2 regions of the Paraburkholderia megapolitana genome follow, and region 2 is predicted to be linked to the other one. Evidence: riboswitches for the same ligand, from Rfam matches in the RefSeq annotation. Region 2 holds a riboswitch; the other holds the start of a gene.
The links. Region 2 has a riboswitch for thiamine pyrophosphate ahead of FNZ07_RS31485 (FAD-dependent oxidoreductase). Riboswitches for the same ligand answer to the same signal wherever they lie in the genome.
Positions count from the first base shown of each region.

Region 1 (4,496 bases), 1.1 Mb from region 2:
CCGGTAGGCGGCGCCGTTCACGTCGGGCACGTCGTCGATGCCGTAGAACGCGTTGAACGGAAACGGTCGCGTGATCTGCGCTTCGGTGTAGGTCGGCGCGAGCTGCTTCGGGTCGAAGAGGAAGGCCTGTGCGCGGTCGTTCAGACGCGACACGGCTGTGAGGAATTTATTCACCGAGTCGTCGTCGGTGAGCGAGCAGCCGGTCAGCATCGACAGACCGCCAAGCGTCAGCAACCGCTTGCCGAACAGGCGTCGCGACGGCATCGCGAGCTCACGACGCGCATCGATCAGGATCGACTCGCGATCGAGCTTCGCTGAAGGTTTTTTCGAGGAAGGCATGACGATGTCCTGAGAGATAGGCTCAGCGGCCGCGCAACATTGCGAGCAGCGAGCGCGGCACCAGGGCGACTAGCGCGAGATGCACGACGAGGAACCCGGCCATCAGCGACATCGCGCTGAAATGCACGATCCGCGCGGTGTCGTAGCCGCCCATCAGTTCTCGCAGCAGCGGAAATTGCACCGACTTCCAGATCGCGAGCCCCGACAGCACGAGCACGATCAGGTCGACGATCACGAACAGATAGGCGAGCTTCTGCACGGCGTTGTAGTGGCTCAGGTCGTCGTGCGAGAGCTTGCCGCGCAACGCGCTGACGAAATCGCGCAGCAGTGCGCGCGGCGACAGCGGCAAGAACTTGCGCACGAGGCGCCCGCTCGCCAGATTCAGCAGCAGATAGACGATGCCGTTGAACACCAGCAGCCACATCGCGGCGAAGTGCCATTGCAGCGCACCGCCGAGCCAGCCGCCGAGCGTGATGCCATTCGGAAACGAGAAACTCGGGAAAATCGGCGACGCGTTGTAGATGCGCCAGCCCGACAGCATCATCGTGAGCGCGGCGAGTGCGTTGAGCCAGTGCGTGATGCGCACCCAGACCGGGTGGATCGTGCGCGACTGCTGCACGGGCGGCACAGGCGCGGGCATCGATGCGAGACTGGCCGGCAGGCGTGTGGGGTTCATGATGTTTTCCGAAGGCGAAGCGAATAGGCGGCCTAGTGACACGCCGCGAGATCGGCGGCCTGCAGCACGTCGCCGGTAGCAGCGTTCTCGACGAACGCGACGACACCGAACCGGTCGGCCGGTGCGCCGGCATCGACCGCGTCGAGCGTGACGTCGTGGCGAATCTGCGCGTGGCCTGCAGCTAGCGGCACCGGACCGATCCATTGCCGCACGACCCGCTCGTGATGCAACGTCGCGCCGCTGTTCTCGCCTGCGCGCACCTGCGACGTCAGCGCGTTTTCATAGACCGCGACGTATGCGTTCAGCGGATCTGCGGTGGCGGCATGCGAAGTGAATTGCGCATCGAGGTCGAAGGCGCCTGACGGGCTGCCTGCGCGCGGCTTAAGCTCCACGGCCACATCCGCGGATGCGGGTTGCGCGACGATCTGGCGGACACGGTCCGCGAAACTGTCCGCACTCGACCAGCTACGCAACTCGCGACCCGCGACGAATACTTCCGGCGTGTAGATCGTGTGCGCACCGGCAACGTCGGTCAGCGTCTGTTGCCGCTCGGTGAAGCGATGCTGCGAGAAACGGTCGGTCCAGCCGAGGCTGTTCCAGTAATCGACATGCAGCGCGAGCGGCACGACACCTTGCGCTGCACCGCCCTGCTTCCATTGACTGAGCCAGTTGTCGGCGGGCGGGCAGCTGCTGCAGCCTTCGCTGCTATACAGCTCGACGAGCGCGACCCGATGCGCGGGACTATGCGCGAGGCACTGGCCGGCGGCCGCATTCGCCACGCCGCTCGCGAGAGCCGCCCCGCACGCCACCGCGAGCGCGCACCAGCGCGCAAAACGCCCCAGCGCAAAACCGGACCACCGACCGTTTGAAAAGAAGACCATGACACGCTCCATCGGGAAATCTGCGTGTTGGTCGGGCGGCGGCGGCTGTTATGACAGCGAAAACGCAAATTTTTTGCACAGGGCGGCAAGCGGCCTTGGCACGGTGCGTCCAGCGAGCGCGCCTCGCCGCAGCCAGCGTTGGCTGTGAGTCGACCCGCCGCCGGCGTCAGGAAATTGTCAGGAAGCGCACCGGCCCGAGGCGGCAGCAAGTTGCCAAGCCCGCCTCGCCCGGTGTATCGTGTGCGCTGCTAACGCGGGGGTCCTGCGTCGCGCATCGCCATCGGGCGGTGAGCTGCGTGGGTGAGAAATACCCTTTGAACCTGATCTGGATAATGCCAGCGCAGGGAAGCGTCCGGGCTTCGCCGCTTACCACTGCCTCATCTCTCGCGAACCCCGACTCACTTCATCTCATCTCCTGCCTAGCCGCCCCACTAAGGAGATATGCATGAACGCCAACCCAAAATTCATTTCCGCCGACGCACACGTCGACGAAGCCGCTGTCGCCCCGCTGCCCAATTCGCGCAAGGTCTACGTGAGCGGCTCGCGTCCGGACATCCGCGTGCCGATGCGCGAAATCTCGCAGGCCGATACGCCTGACAGCTTCGGCGGCGAAAAGAATCCGCCGGTCTATGTCTACGATACGTCGGGCCCCTACTCCGATCCGGATGCCAAGATCGACATTCGCGCGGGCCTGCCGGCACTGCGTCAGGCGTGGATCGAAGAACGCGGCGACACCGAAGCGCTGACAGGTCTGTCGAGTGACTTCAGCCGCGAACGCGCCGCCGATACCGCCACCGCCGATCTGCGCTTCCAGGGCCTGCACCGCACGCCGCGCCGTGCGATCGCCGGCAAGAACGTGTCGCAGATGCACTACGCGAGAAAGGGCATCGTCACGCCGGAAATGGAATACATCGCGATCCGCGAGAACCAGCGCCGCGCCGAGTATCTCGAGAGCCTCAAGACGAGCGGCCCGAACGGCGAAAAGCTCGCCGCGATGATGGGCCGCCAGCATCCGGGCCAGGCGTTCGGCGCGAGCGCATTCGGTCCTAACGGCCTCACCGCTATCACTCCGGAATTCGTCCGCGAAGAAGTCGCCCGTGGCCGCGCAATCATTCCGAACAACATCAATCACCCGGAAAGCGAACCGATGATCATCGGTCGCAACTTCCTCGTGAAGGTCAATGCGAACATCGGCAACTCGGCGGTGACGTCGTCGATCGGCGAGGAAGTCGACAAGATGACGTGGGCGATCCGCTGGGGCGGCGACACGGTGATGGATCTGTCCACCGGCAAGCACATTCACGAAACGCGCGAGTGGATCATCCGCAACAGCCCGGTGCCGATCGGCACGGTGCCGATCTATCAGGCGCTCGAAAAGGTGAACGGTAAAGCCGAAGACCTGACCTGGGAAATCTTCCGCGACACGCTGATCGAGCAGGCCGAACAAGGCGTCGACTACTTCACGATTCACGCGGGCGTGCGTCTGCAGTACGTGCCGCTCACGGCGAAGCGGATGACCGGCATCGTGTCGCGCGGCGGCTCGATCATGGCGAAGTGGTGCCTCGCGCATCACAAGGAAAGCTTCCTGTACGAGCACTTCGAAGACATCTGCGAAATCATGAAGGCATACGACGTCGCCTTCTCGCTCGGCGACGGTCTGCGTCCCGGCTCGATCTACGATGCCAACGACGAAGCTCAGCTCGGCGAACTGAAAACACTCGGCGAACTCACGCAGATCGCGTGGAAGCACGACGTGCAAACGATGATCGAAGGCCCGGGCCATGTGCCGATGCAGCTCATCAAGGAGAACATGGACCTGCAGCTCGAATGGTGCGACGAAGCGCCGTTCTACACGCTCGGACCGCTCACCACCGATATCGCGCCAGGCTACGACCACATCACGTCGGGCATCGGTGCAGCGATGATCGGCTGGTTCGGCACAGCGATGCTGTGCTACGTCACGCCGAAGGAACACCTCGGGCTGCCGAACAAGGACGACGTGAAGACCGGCATCATCACGTACAAGCTCGCGGCGCATGCGGCCGATCTCGCGAAGGGCCATCCGGGTGCGCAGGTGCGCGACAACGCGCTGTCGAAAGCGCGCTTCGAGTTCCGTTGGGAAGACCAGTTCAACCTCGGCCTCGATCCGGACAAGGCGCGCGAATTCCACGACGAAACGCTGCCCAAGGATTCGGCGAAGGTCGCGCATTTCTGCTCGATGTGCGGGCCGCACTTCTGCTCGATGAAGATCACGCAGGACGTGCGCGAGTTTGCAGCGCAGCAAGGCGTCACCGACGACGAAGCGCTGAAGAAGGGGATGGAAGTGAAGGCCATCGAGTTCGTCCGCAAGGGTGCGGAGATTTATCAGCGGCAATGAGTGACGGCAATGAGTCACATCAATAAGTGACAGCGAGCCGCGCGCGGAATTCAACCACGCGCAGCCGTTCTTCATCGTGAGCCATATGTAAGAATCGGGTCGACACCGGCGAATCGAGAAGAAACACCCGATCCTTTGCTGGCACAGGTTCCCGCCCGATACATCCGAAGCAATAGCGCGGCGCATTCCGGCAACGGATGCGCCGCGTTCGTTATTGCAATGG
Region 1 covers NZ_CP041745.1:2,942,540-2,947,035, forward strand. The annotation lists gene FNZ07_RS26400 (molybdopterin-dependent oxidoreductase) at 1-339, opposite strand, end outside; gene FNZ07_RS26405 (cytochrome b/b6 domain-containing protein) at 362-979, opposite strand; gene FNZ07_RS26410 (DUF1223 domain-containing protein) at 1,048-1,896, opposite strand; TPP riboswitch at 2,142-2,261, shown strand; gene thiC (phosphomethylpyrimidine synthase ThiC) at 2,342-4,273, shown strand.
Region 1: it holds a riboswitch for thiamine pyrophosphate, as region 2 does, so the genes downstream of both, thiC (phosphomethylpyrimidine synthase ThiC) here and FNZ07_RS31485 (FAD-dependent oxidoreductase) in region 2, are expected to answer to the same signal.

Region 2 (4,496 bases):
CGCTCACGCAGCACGCGCAACCCGTACGGATTGATGACGCCCTTGCCGGTGCCGATCGGCGCGCCCCACGGCATCAGCGCCTCGCAGCCCACATCGAGCAAGCGTCTACCGATCACGAGATCTTCAGTGCAGTACGGCAGCACCTTGAAGCCTTCCTTCACCAGTTGGGCGGCCGCCTCGATCAGCCCGATCGGGTCGGGTTGCAGCGTGTAGTCGTCGCCGATCAGTTCGAGCTTGATCCAGTCGGTGGCGAAGATTTCGCGCGCCATGTGCGCGGTCGTCACCGCTTCGGCGACGCTCTGGCAGCCGGCGGTGTTCGGCAGCAATGGCACGCTGTGGCGCTTGAGCAGGTCGAAGAAGCCCGCCTCGGCGCCGCCTTCGTTCATCTGACGACGTAGCGCGACGGTGACCATGCCCGGCTGCGCCGCCGCGATCGAATCGGACAGCGACTGCAGCGACGGATAGCGTGAGGTGCCGAGCAGCACGCGGCTCGCGAACGTTTCGCCGTAGAGGCGGAGGGGATCGGCGGAAGCGGGAGAAGTCATTGGGGAATCCTTGCGTCTGACGGTGCGCCGCGGCTCAGCCGCCCGCGACCGGTTGCACGACGTCGAGCCGGTCGCCCGGTTGCAGCGCGCGCGCCGCATGCTGCGTGCGCGCGACGAAATCGCCGTTCAGCGCAACCGCGAACGGCGGCCGCGCGCCCCATGCGGTAAGCGCATCGGCGACGGTGGCGCCGTCGGGCAGCGTCAGCGGTTTCTGGTTGATATGGATGTTCATGGGGTTCGTCAAAAGCGTTTCTTCCGTTTCTTTCGTGGTTCGCGGCAGGCGGCTTCGGTTACGCCGGCTCGCGCGCCGGGTCCGGCTGGTTCAGCGAGTCGAGGTGGAACAGCTCGCTCCAGCGCGCGTCGCGCCGCCAGGTCGCAAACGCGTCGACATCGGCGACACGGCGCTCGAGCAGCGCGGCGGCAAAGCGCACCGCTTCGTCCGCGACTTCCGGCGCGATCATGTAGCCGTGCCGGTACAGGCCGTTCACGCGCAGCGTCTGTGCGCCGTTCCAGACCAGTGCCGGACGATGGTCTGGCATGGTTGGGCGGCAGTGTGCATTGAGTTCGAGGATGCGCGCCTCGCCGAAACCCGGATGCACGGAGAACGCCGCGCTCAGCAATTCGAGCGCCGAGCGCACGCTCACCGGCGACATGTCCTCGCCTTCCACTTCGGTTGCACCGATCACATAGCAGTCGTCCTGCTTCGGCGCGATATAGAGCGGGTAGCGAGGATGCAGCAGGCGCACCGGGCGGGTGAGATCGATGCCAGGCGCGTGTACTCGCGCAACTTCACCGCGGATACCGCGCAGCGTCGGCAGAACCGGTTTTGCGCCAAGGCCGCGACAATCGATCGTGACATGCGCGTCGGGCATCGCGCGATCGTCGATGTGGGTGTTCCAGTGCAGTTCGACGCCGCGTGCCGCGAGCCCCGCCGCAAGTGCGGCAAGCACCTGGCGATTGTCGAGCTGCCCTTCGCGCGGCAACAGCCAGCCTTTCGTGAAGCGGCCGGTCAACGCGGGCTCGGCGGCACCGATCTGCGCGCCGGACAGCGCGACGAAGCCGCTGTCGAGCCACTCGGCCGGCGCGTTCGCACGCACTCGGCGTTCGAACAGCGAAGCTTCCGTGCGATCCGCGTGATGCCACACGATGAGCGAGCCATTGCGCTGAAAGAACACCGGCTCCGGCAATTCGGCGAGCAACCGCGGCCATGCATCGAGCGATGCGGCGCCGAGTTGCGTGATCAGCAGTTCCGCGCTGGCGGCTTCGGCGAGCGGCGCGAGCATCGCGGCGGCGACCCACGCGGCAGCCTGCGTACCTGCTGCATCGCCACGCTCGTACAACGCCACGCGATGCCCGGCGCCGGCCAGACGCCACGCGACGAGCCGCCCGCACAGCCCACCGCCGATCACGGCGAAATCCGGTTTGGGTTGGGTAGCGGTCTTCATCGCGCGGGAACCGGACGCGACGGAGCCCATCCGCAGACGTGCGGACAGACAACGCAAAAAACTGAAGAATAAGCGGTCATCGAATCCTTTCCGTACGGCAGGAAGCGCACGTACCCAAGGACGAAACCGGCGGGCGAAGCCGGCCGGACCACGCACCCATGACGGTGCCGTCCGGCGGAGAAATGGAAGACATCAGAACTTCCGGAAACTTCCCGCGCCGGTATTACCCGGATCGGGTGCGAAGGGTCTCTCTCAGCCTGGCCGCAGCGTGTCGCCCGCGCGCAAAGCACCCCTGTTTCGTCAACGGCCATTAGACCATAAAAGGCCGGAGGCCCGCAAACCGGGGGGCTGCGGCGGGCTGTCCAGCCTGCCTGTGGCGGGTTGCGCGGGGAAATACGGCGAGCTGGGGTGCTCTGGCACAATGCCGTCAACGCAGCGTGGGCCGGCCGGGCCGCCAGGATCCGTTAAGACTCGTTTAAGTGGGTCGGGCCAGAATCGGGCGGTCGCGGCACGGGGTCGATGCCCGGGTCGCAATCACAATTTCGCCGTGGCGCCAACTCGCTACGGACTGAGCCATCAGGGTCCAGCCATCGTGCGCCGGTCCCAGACGAGCCAGCATTTCTCCCAGGATGGTCATGACGCCCAACACTTCCCCTACACCCACGCTAGAGCCCGACGATAAAGTCTCCGCGTGGAGTCTGATCAAGCCGTACTGGGTCTCTGAAGAATGGAAAATCGCCTGGGGACTGCTGGTTACGATCGTTGCGATCAACCTCACGAACGTCTGGATCACCGTCAAGTTCAACACCTGGAACGGCGACTTCTACAACATGCTGCAAGCCAAGAGCGTCAAGGACTTCCCGCACTTGATGATGGTTTGGGCCGTTCTCGTAGCAGCGTTGATCGTCCTCTTTGTATACGGCCGCTATCTGCGGCAGATGCTCGGCTTCCGGTGGCGCCAGTGGCTCACGACACGGTACCTCGAAGAATGGCTCGGCCACGGCGTCTTCTACCGGATCGAGCGCGACCGGCTCGCGGACAACCCCGACCAGCGGATAAGCGATGACCTGCAGTCATTTGCAACCAGCACGCTCACACTGACGCTCGATTTTCTGTCAACCGTCGTCACACTCATTTCGTTCATTACCATCCTCTGGTCCCTGGCTGGCGCATTGACCGTCACGCTCGGGGGCATGCCGCTCGTGATCCCAGGCTACATGGTGTGGGTCGCCGCGCTCTATGCCCTGGCTGGCTCGTACATGACCTACAAGCTCGGCCACCCGCTCGTTGCGATTACCTACCAGCAACAAAAGGTCGAGGCAGATTTTCGTTTCGGCCTGATCCGTGTGCGCGAAAACTCGGAGCAGATCGCGTTCTACGACGGCGAGCAGACCGAACGCGCGAGTGCACAAAACGTCTTCCAGCGCATTCGCGACAACTGGTGGCGTGTGATGAAGTACACGAAGCGCCTGAGCTTCGTGCTGAGCTTCTACGGCAATATCGCGACCATTTTTCCGCTCATTGTCGCCGCGCCCAAGTATTTCTCCGGCGCATTTACCCTAGGCGTGTTGATGCAGATCCAGAATGCGTTCGGCACGGTCAGCGACTCGTTCTCGTGGTTTATCAACAGTTACGGCAGCCTCGTCGAGTGGCGCGCGACGGTGAATCGTCTGCGCGAATTCAAACGTGTCGTCCATGCATCGCACCTGAAAGAAGCGACCTCGCCGGCCACCGCTCATGGCGGCATCAACCTGCACTACGTGGACGAGGACAGGCTCACCACGGACGGTCTCTCGCTCTCCCTGCCGAGTGGCGCCCCGCTCTCGCAGATCCGCGACATCTCGATCCAGCCCGGCTCGCGCTGGTTGGTACGCGGCGCGTCCGGGGCCGGCAAGAGCACCTTGATGCGTGCACTCGCCGGACTGTGGCCATTCGGTAACGGCTCGATCGATGCGCCGGTCAGTGCGCGCATGATGTTCATTCCGCAACAAAGCTATATGCCCATCGGCACGCTGAAGGCCGCGCTCGCCTATCCGTCGTCGGCGGAAACGTACACCGACAACGAATACATCGAAGCGCTGCAGGCTTGCCATCTCGCGGACTACACAGGCCGTCTCGAGGAATCCGCGCACTGGGCTCGCGTGCTGTCGCCCGGCGAGCAGCAACGGCTTGCAGCAGCGCGTGTCCTGCTGCACAAACCCGACTATCTGTTCCTCGACGAAGCGACCAGCGCACTCGATACCGACAACGAAGCGCGGCTCTATCACCTGTTCATCGAGCGGTTGCCGAAGGCGGCCATCATCAGCGTGGCGCATCGCGAGTCGCTGGCGGCGTTCCATGAGGAAACGCTCAACGTCGAACGCAGCGCGGAGCCCGCCGCCGCATGAGCGCGACACGCCGCGTCGTGTTGATCACCGGTGCCGGGTCCGGCATCGGCGCCGCACTTGCACGTCGGCTTGCCACACGTCACGCGGCGTTCGATGCAACACCGGGTACGACCACGCAG
Region 2 covers NZ_CP041745.1:4,055,700-4,060,195, forward strand. The annotation lists gene FNZ07_RS31475 (thiazole synthase) at 1-545, opposite strand, end outside; gene thiS (sulfur carrier protein ThiS) at 580-777, opposite strand; gene FNZ07_RS31485 (FAD-dependent oxidoreductase) at 836-1,990, opposite strand; TPP riboswitch at 2,183-2,294, opposite strand; gene FNZ07_RS31490 (ABC transporter ATP-binding protein/permease) at 2,626-4,377, shown strand; gene FNZ07_RS31495 (SDR family NAD(P)-dependent oxidoreductase) at 4,374-4,496, shown strand, end outside.